DNA from 2 places in the Simplicispira sp. genome. Region 2 is predicted to be linked to the other one. Evidence: predicted binding sites of a transcription regulator. Region 2 holds the regulator's gene; the other holds the start of a gene.
The links. The regulator FNR, encoded in region 2, switches genes on or off when oxygen is low (the NO sensors DNR and NnrR bind a similar motif). The targets are predictions, from matches to a motif close to TTGATNNNNATCAA.
Positions count from the first base shown of each region.

Region 1 (4,415 bases), on a different contig from region 2:
GGGGCGCTGGCGGGCGCACCGTCTGGCTCGCAGCGACTGCCCTGGGCGCTGGCTTGCTCGCTGGTGGTCAGGTAGGGGTTGATGTGCGCCTCGACGCGGCCCGGCTCATCGACGCTGGTGGAATCGATCTCGAACCAGCCGTCCTCGGAGGCGCGGCGCACAAAGGCGGTGCCGCGCACGTCGGTGATGCTCTCGACGGGTTCGCGCGCGGCGATGCGGTGGGCCACCTCCACCAGCGCGCGTTCGGCGTTGCCGTACAGCAGCAGATCGCACTTGGCATCGACGACGATGCTGCGGCGCACCTTGTCGCTCCAGTAGTCGTAGTGGGCGATGCGGCGCAGGCTGCCTTCGATGCCGCCGAGCACGATGGGCACGTCTTTGTAGGCTTCGCGGCAGCGCTGGCTGTAGACGATGGCGGCGCGGTCGGGGCGCTTGCCGCCGATATCGCCGGGGGTGTAGGCGTCGTCACTGCGGATTTTGCGGTCCGCCGTGTAGCGGTTGATCATGGAGTCCATGTTCCCCGCCGTCACACCCCAGAACAAATTGGGCTTGCCCAGCGCCTTGAAGGCATCGGCGCTGTGCCAGTCGGGCTGGGCGATGATGCCCACGCGAAAGCCCTGGGCTTCGAGCACCCGGCCAATCACGGCCATGCCAAAGCTGGGGTGATCGACATAGGCGTCGCCCGTGACCAGCACGATGTCGCAGCTGTCCCAACCGAGCTGCTCCATTTCGGCACGGCTCATCGGCAGGAACGGCGCCGTGCCAAAGCGCTTGGCCCAGTAGGGGCGGTAGCTGCTCAAGGGTTTGGCGGCGCGCGCGAAAAAGGAAACGTCAACAGGGGCGTTCATGAAAATGGGGTGTGGGGGGAAGCGGCCATTTTACGGCGCGCCCCCTTGTCCGCGCCGGCCAGGGGCTACTGCCCCGGCTGCGGGCTCAGCTGCGCAGGTCTTTGAGGGCGACTTCGTATTGCAGCGCCAGGTTGTCCATGATGCCGAGCAGGCGCTCGCTGGTGCTGGCCACGGCACGCAGGCCGCGCAAATCAGGTTCGCGGGCCAGGGCAGCCTCCAAAAACATCCACTGCATTTCACCAGCGGTCATTTCGCTGCGGATGGTGGTGTTGCTCACCGTGGAGGCGGCCAGGCTGGCCAGGCCACGCTTGAATTCAGCCGCGTCGGCAGTGCGCTGTTCACGCAGGTCTTTGCTCTCCAATCCAGCAGCGGCCAGAAAGTAATTTTTGGCCAGCCGCTGCGACAGCATGCGCTGCTGGCCTGCGGTACTGACCAGTTTGTCGGTGCTGAAGGGGGCGATTTTCTGCAAGCCATCGGCCACGGCGTCAGCGGACTGGAGCATTTTGTCGGCCTGCACGGCAGCATCTGCCACAGACTGCCGGGTGGGCGGCATGGGCAGCGCGGTATCCAGGCCCTCGCTGAACTGGCGCACCTGGGCCAGTGGGCGGGCCAGCGCATCGGGCCAGGGTTGTTTGCCCAGTTCTTGCAGCCCCGCACGCAACAGTTGCCGGGACGAGACCATGGCCATCGCAGCGTCTTCAGGCTGCACGTTCAGAAAAGCCTGGCAATAGGCTTTGGCGATGCGCTGCGACAGGGCACGAAACCGGGCTGCCCGGTGCATTTGCAAACTGGTGACGGGGGTTGACTGGGCCCACGCCGCCCCACTGCTGTGGCACAGCAGTGCAGCCGCAGAAAGTTGCAGCAGTGTGCGGCGCCGGGCGTGGTGCGCCCCCAGGGGAGAAATGGAAAGCATGGGTGCAGGCTCCGTGGTCATGGCAAAGTGTGAGCGGCCATTCTCAAACCCCAGCCCCTGCTGCGTTATGACTCAAGTCAACGCCTGCCGCCGTGTGTACGCCGTGCTGTGGGGGCTACTGGGGGCCAGCCTGACTGCGCTGCCGGGAACATGACACACTGCCGTTTTTTTATCGACGCCCGACATGCTGATACAACTGACTTACGCCAGCCGCTGCTCCCACGCCCTGGGGCCCGCCGATATCAAGGACATTCTGGGCGCCTCGCAGCGCAACAACGCCCGCCTGGGCGTGACCGGGGCGCTGTGCCTGAACAATGGCATCTTCCTGCAACAGCTCGAAGGCGACCGCACGGTGGTCAATGCGCTGTACCACCGCATCCTCAAAGACACGCGCCACCGCGACACGGCCATCCTGGATTTGTCCGAGATCACGCACCGCCAGTTCACCGGCTGGGCCATGGGGCTGCTGCCCTCGCTGGACACCAACCGCCAACTGTTCCTGAAATACTCGGGCGCCGCTGAGTTCGACCCCTACAGCATGAGCACCCTGAGCCTGCGCAGCTTCTTTGCCGAAGTCTTGCAAAACGTGCGCTGGCTTGAATGAGAATGCCGGCCATGCAGACAAACCGCAGCCATGGCTGAACCCCGCGTTATCCCCCTGACCGACCAGCGCCACGCGGCATCCCTGCCCAGCGCGCCAGTGCAGCCGCCCAGCGGCCTGCTGACCGACACGCGCGGGCGGCCCTTGCGCGACCTGCGCATCAGCGTGACCGACCGCTGCAACTTCCGCTGCAGCTACTGCATGCCCAAGGACGTGTTTGGCAAGGACTATCCCTACCTGCCACACAGCGCACTGCTGAGTTTTGAAGAAATCACCCGGCTGGCGCAGCAGTTTCTGGCCCACGGGGTGCGCAAAATCCGCCTCACCGGCGGCGAGCCGCTGCTGCGCAAAAACATCGAGGCGCTGATTGCGCAGCTGGCCCAGCTGCGCACCGTCGATGGCACACCCCCGGAGCTGACGCTGACCACCAACGGCGCCCTGCTAGCGCGCAAGGCCCATGCCCTGAAAGAGGCGGGCCTGACCCGCGTCACCGTCAGCCTGGACGCGCTGGACGATGCCGTATTCCGGCACATGAACGATGTGGACTTTCCGGTGGCCGATGTGTTGGCGGGCATTGCGGCGGCGCAAGAGGCAGGATTGCACGGGCTCAAGGTCAACATGGTGGTCAAGCGCGGCACCAACGACCACGAAATTGTGCCCATGGCCCAGCACTTTCGTGGCACCGGCATTGCGCTGCGCTTTATTGAATACATGGACGTGGGCGCCACCAACGGCTGGCGGATGGACGAGGTGCTGCCCTCGGCGCAGGTCATCGCACGCCTGCAAGAACAGCTCCCCCTGGTGCCGCTGGAGCCCAGCGCCCCTGGCGAAACCGCCCAGCGCTGGGGCTGGGCCAACGCCAGCGGCCAGCACGATGCCACGCTGGGCGAGATCGGCCTCATCAGCAGCGTGACGCAGGCGTTCTGCCACGAGTGCAACCGCGCGCGCCTCTCCACCGAGGGCCGGATGTACCTGTGCCTGTTCGCGGGCCAGGGCTACGACCTGCGCGCCCTGCTGCGCGGCGGTGCCAGCGACGAAGCCCTGGCCAGCGCCATTGCCGCCATCTGGCAAGGCCGCGCCGACCGCTACTCAGCGCTGCGCGCCAGCCTGTCTGGCGAAGTGGGCAGCGGCGCACGGCGCATAGAGATGAGCTACATCGGAGGATAAACATGACAACGATTGACACCCAGGACATCACCGGCCTGGTGCTGGCGGGTGGGCGTGGCGCGCGCATGGGCGGCGTCGACAAGGGCCTGCAAAATTTTCATGGCCTGCCGCTGGCGCTGCACACGCTGATGCGCCTGCAAATGCAGGTGGGCGCCGCCATGGTCAACGCCAACCGCAACCTGGCCGCCTACGAAGCATTTGGCGCCCCCGTCTGGCCCGATGTGCTGGCCGACTGCGCCGGGCCGCTGGCAGGATTTTTGACGGGGCTGGAGCGCTGCGAAACCCCTTGGCTGCTCACCGTGCCCTGCGACACCCCGCTGTTTCCGCTGGACTTGGCCGCGCGCCTGGCCCAGGCCGCCGCGTGCGAGCAGGCCGACATCGCCATGGCAGCGGCCCCCGAGGACGACAGCCACGGCGGCACTGCCGTGCGCGCACAGCCCGTGTTCACCCTGCTGCGCGTGGACTTGCTGGAGAGCCTGGTGCAGTTCACCCAGGCCGGTGGCCGGAAGATCGACGCTTGGACGGCCCAGCACCGCTGCGTGCTGGTGCCCTTCGACGCCCCCGGTGACGACCCACGCGCCTTCAGCAACGCCAACACCCTCGCCGAACTGCACCGCCTGGAGCAAGCCGCATGAGCGCCGACCCTGCCCCGGCCTCTGCTGCCACCGTCGCCCCCACCACCGCCCTGACCGAAATGACCACCGCCCCCTGCGCCGCACCCACCGCGCCCACCCTGGCCGACATCGCCGCCGCCCTGCAAGGCTACGACCCGCAATCGCTCACGGTGGCCAGCGCCAGCGCGTTTTTGCAGCAACTGGTGCAGCCCATCACCGGCACAGAAACCCTGCCCCTGCGTGACGCCCTGGGCCGGGTGCTGGCGGGCGAT
Region 1 covers NZ_JAQUAL010000012.1:31,258-35,672, forward strand. The annotation lists gene PHX69_RS02880 (YgiQ family radical SAM protein) at 1-848, opposite strand, end outside; gene PHX69_RS02885 (type IV pili methyl-accepting chemotaxis transducer N-terminal domain-containing protein) at 934-1,761, opposite strand; gene PHX69_RS02890 (BLUF domain-containing protein) at 1,946-2,365, shown strand; gene moaA (GTP 3',8-cyclase MoaA) at 2,396-3,529, shown strand; gene mobA (molybdenum cofactor guanylyltransferase MobA) at 3,532-4,164, shown strand; gene moeA (molybdopterin molybdotransferase MoeA) at 4,224-4,415, shown strand, end outside.
Region 1: PHX69_RS02885 (type IV pili methyl-accepting chemotaxis transducer N-terminal domain-containing protein) is a predicted target of FNR. The motif match lies at 1,829-1,842, and genes of this name have one in related genera.

Region 2 (4,415 bases):
GTGGTTGTCAGCGTTGTGCACCATGGCGTTGAGCCGGAAAGCGGCATCTTCACCCGTTTTGAAGTTGAAGTCGCCTGTCAGCCGGTGCTCTTTGCCGCTGCCCAGGGTGTAAGCGGCTTCGTGCTGGTCGATCAGCAAGGGGGCTTTGTTCACCTGGTTGACCACCCCACCCGTAGAGCCCTTGCCAAACAGCATGGAGGCCGAGCCTTTGAGCACTTCCACCCGGTCGTTGTTGAAGGTGTCGCGTTCATACAACGGTGCATCCTTCATGCCGTCGATGTAGATGTCGCCCGCCTGGCCCAGCGAGAAGCCGCGCAGACGCACATCTTCCTCGCCGGTTTCGCCCGCCTGGAAGGTCACGCCCGAGGTGGTGCGCAGGACTTCACGGAAATCGTCCTGGTTGCGGTCGGCCATCAGCCGCTCGGTGAAAACGGTCACGCTTTGCGGAATGTCACGCAGCGCCTGGTTACCTTTGCCGATGGTCGTTTGCTGAACCTGCAAGGTGTCTTTGCTTTGGATTTGCGCTTTTTCACGCACCGTCACCGTCGAAAGCGTTGCACTGGGCGCATCGCTGGTCTGTGCCCAACTTCCAACCGAGGCGGCCAGCATGAGTGCTCCCAGGGGCAGTAGCGCTTTGTCGGACGATGCGTTGACTGCCGGGGTGGTGTGCTGCATGGCGCAGGACAGAGGTTTTTTCGGGGAGTGGGTGCGTTTCTGTGCCAATCTGGCCTCCATCGGTTGGGAATATTGCAACCGACACGGCAAAGCGTGTCGGCAGGGGCGCGAGGCAGTGGCTGTGAAACTGGCTGTGCATCGTCAAGCACGCAATGTTAAATCAAATAATAGGCGTTCTCATTTGCGTTGATGCGTCTCCACAACAAGTTGTTATGGGGCCGAGCAAAAAAAAGACCGGCAAAGCCGGCCTTGAAGTGAAAACACGCGAAAGTGCTTATTTGACGTGCTTGCCGATCAGGCCAGCCATTTCAAACATGGACACCTGGGGCTTGCCAAAAACTTCTTTCAGTTTGGCATCGGCGTTGATCATGCGTTTGTCAGATGCGTCTTGCAGGTTGTTGGCTTTGATATAAACCCACAGCTTGCTGATGATCTCGGTGCGTGGCAATGGCGCTGCACCCACCACGGCGGCCAGTGCTGCACTGGGTGTCAGGGCCTTCATGAAGGCTGCGTTGGGCGCACGCTTTTTGGCGGGAGCTGCGGCTTTTTCAACGGCGACAGTCTTGGCGGCGGGGGCGGCCTTGGCCGGGGCTTTTTTTGCAGTTGCCATCTTGGATTTTCCTTTTTTGGGAGTAGTCGGTGGAACCAGCGAAAACCTGATTCTCCACTGGCATGGTCGATGCTACTGGGAAAAAAACAGCTTTCCAAGCTGTGGATGGCTTTTTTTGTGCGTCACCTTGTCACGTCGGCTGCTGTTGCTGGCCGTGCCGTGCATGGTCAGTGGCAGGCTTGCTGGTTATTGACGATGCCTTTGAGTGCGTCAGTGCTGAGAATGCGCACGTGGCGCTGCTTGACCTCGACGATACCTTCTTCGACAAACTTGGAGAAAGTGCGGCTCACCGTTTCGAGCTTGAGGCCCAGGTAGCTGCCGATTTCTTCGCGCGTCATGCGCAGCACCAACTCTGATTGCGAGAAGCCCCGCGCATGCAGGCGCTGCACCAGATTCAGCAAAAAAGCCGCCAGACGCTCTTCGGCACGCATGCTGCCCAGCAGCAGCATGACGCCGTGTTCGCGCACAATCTCGCGGCTCATGATCTTGTGCACATGGCTTTGCAAGGCTGTGACTTCGCGCGAGAGTTCTTCGATGCGGTCAAACGGCATCACGCAGACTTCGGCATCTTCCAGTGCCACGGCGTCACAAGTGTGGTGGTCATTGACGATGCCATCCAGGCCTATCACCTCGCCGGCCATCTGAAAGCCCGTAACCTGGTCGCGCCCGTCTTCTGTGGCCACGCAGGTTTTGAAAAAACCGGTGCGAATGGCATAAAGCGACGTGAACGACTCACCATTGCGAAACAGCGTGCCCCCACGCTTGACCTTGCGCCGTGTGGCCACGATGTCATCAATGCGTTTGAGTTGATCGTCATTGAGGCCCAGTGGCATGCAAAGCTCTCGCAGATTACAGTTGGAGCAGGCGACTTTGATGGTTTGTGGGGTCATGTGGGCAGACACGTGTCCAGTATCAGGCTGAGGGTCAAGCGCATCAACGGCGCCAAGATGAAGGGCCATGGAAGTGCGGTGGGCGGCTGACATGTATCAAATTATCACCCATCCCTTCGGCGGTGAGTGCCAATCCGCTTTTGGGAGGCTGCTTGATCAAGGTCAAGGAGGCTGGTGGTGGTTTCCGGCACAGTGTTTCAGCACACAAGGACGTTCCAATGACCGCTGTTTCCCCTGAATTGTTGACCCGGTTTGATGTGCCCGGGCCGCGCTACACCTCCTACCCTACGGCTGATCGGTTCGTCGAGGCTTTTGGTGATGGCGATTACGTGCTCGCCCTGCAACAGCGCAGACTGGGAACCGCTGCAAAAGCGCTGCCTTTGTCTATCTATGTGCATATTCCGTTTTGTGAGTCCCTGTGCTACTACTGCGCATGCAACAAGATCATCACCAAGCACCAAGATCGTGCGGATCTGTATTTGCGCTATCTCGCACGCGAAATCGACTTGCACACGGCGCACTGCGGCAAAGGTCAGGTCGTCAGTCAGTTGCACCTGGGCGGTGGCACCCCCACTTTTTTGTCGGACGATGGCCTGCGCGACCTGATGGCGCTGCTCAAAAGCAGCTTCACGCTGGCGCCCGGTGGGGAGTATTCGATTGAAGTCGATCCTCGCACGGTAGACGCACAGCGGCTGGCGTTGCTGGCGCAGTTGGGTTTTAACCGGTTGAGCTTTGGCGTCCAAGATTTTGATCCCGAAGTGCAGAAAGCGGTGCACCGTATCCAGCCTGCTGAGCAGGTGTTTGCGTTGGTAGAGTCAGCGCGTACCTTGGGATTTGAGTCGGTCAATATTGATTTGATTTACGGATTGCCGCGCCAGACCAGCGCCTCGTTTGACCGCACGCTGGCGCAGGTAGCGCAATTGCGTCCAGACCGCATTGCGTTGTATGCCTATGCGCATTTGCCTGATCGCTTCAAGCCACAGCGGCGCATCATCAGCGCTGATTTACCCGTTGCGTCTGCCAAAGTCGGCATGTTGGCCAGTTCGCTCGATGCTTTCAGCCAAGCTGGGTACGTGTATGTGGGCATGGATCACTTTGCGTTGCCCACGGATGCACTTGCTATTGCCAAACGCCAGGGCCGTTTGCACCGCAACTTCCAAGGCTACAGCACCCAGCCCGATTGTGATTTGATTGGCCTGGGGGTGTCCGCTATTGGCCGTGTGGGCGCTACTTACAGCCAGAACGCCAAGACACTGGATGAGTACTACGACCGCTTGAACCAAGGGCGTTTGCCCATCGTGCGTGGGCTGGCCTTGACGCGCGACGATCTGGTGCGCCGCGCAGCCATCATGGCCTTGATGTGCCAGGGTGAGCTGTTGTTCGAGTCCATGGAGCAGGCTTGGTTGATTGATTTCCGGCAGTATTTCTCAGCGGAACTGGCGCAGTTGCAGGACATGGCCGACCAAGGGCTGGTAGTGCTGGATGCCGAGGGTGCACGCGTTACCGATATGGGCTGGTATTTTGTGCGCGGCATTGCCATGGTCTTTGACCGGTATTTGCAGGCTGACCGCAACCGTACACGGTTTTCGCGCATCATCTAGGCCTCATGCTTTTTTCTGTTGCCTGGACTGCTTTGATCATGGGGCTCGTGGGTGGGCCCCATTGTCTTGCCATGTGCGCTGCGCCGTGCAGTGTAGTAACTGGCCAAGGCGGTAGCACAGCGCCAGTAGAGCAGCCTCTGCGCCCACTATCCCGGGGGGGACAGCAACGGCGGCTGTGGGCTTACCACCTGGGCCGCTTGCTGGGATATGCCAGTGTCGGGGCTTTGGCCGCCATGGCCATGCAGAGCCTGGCCTGGTTGACGGTGCAAGCAGCTGCCTTGCGTCCAGCCTGGACGATGTTGCATGTGCTGGTGCTGGCGTGGGGCTTGATGATGGTGGCGCAGGCTCGCCAACCCGCCTGGGTAGAGTCTGCCGGGCGTGCTGTCTGGGGCCGTGTACGCCCAGTGGTGGCAGCGCCAGGGGGGGCTTTTGCTGCTGGTTTTTTGTGGTCGCTGATGCCATGCGGCCTGTTGTATTCGGCTTTGCTGGTTGCCTCGCTCAGCGGCGGAGCGCTCCAGGGTGCAGTCACCATGGCCTTGTTTGCTGTGGGCAGCGGGTTGTGGCTGTTGGCGGGGCCTTGGGTCTGGTTACGGATTCGTGACCGTCTGAATGCCAAATACGATGGTGGAGGCACGCGCC
Region 2 covers NZ_JAQUAL010000007.1:29,644-34,058, forward strand. The annotation lists gene PHX69_RS01790 (TonB-dependent receptor) at 1-675, opposite strand, end outside; gene PHX69_RS01795 (SWIB/MDM2 domain-containing protein) at 950-1,285, opposite strand; gene fnr (fumarate/nitrate reduction transcriptional regulator Fnr) at 1,453-2,175, opposite strand; gene hemN (oxygen-independent coproporphyrinogen III oxidase) at 2,394-3,776, shown strand; gene PHX69_RS01810 (sulfite exporter TauE/SafE family protein) at 3,782-4,415, shown strand, end outside.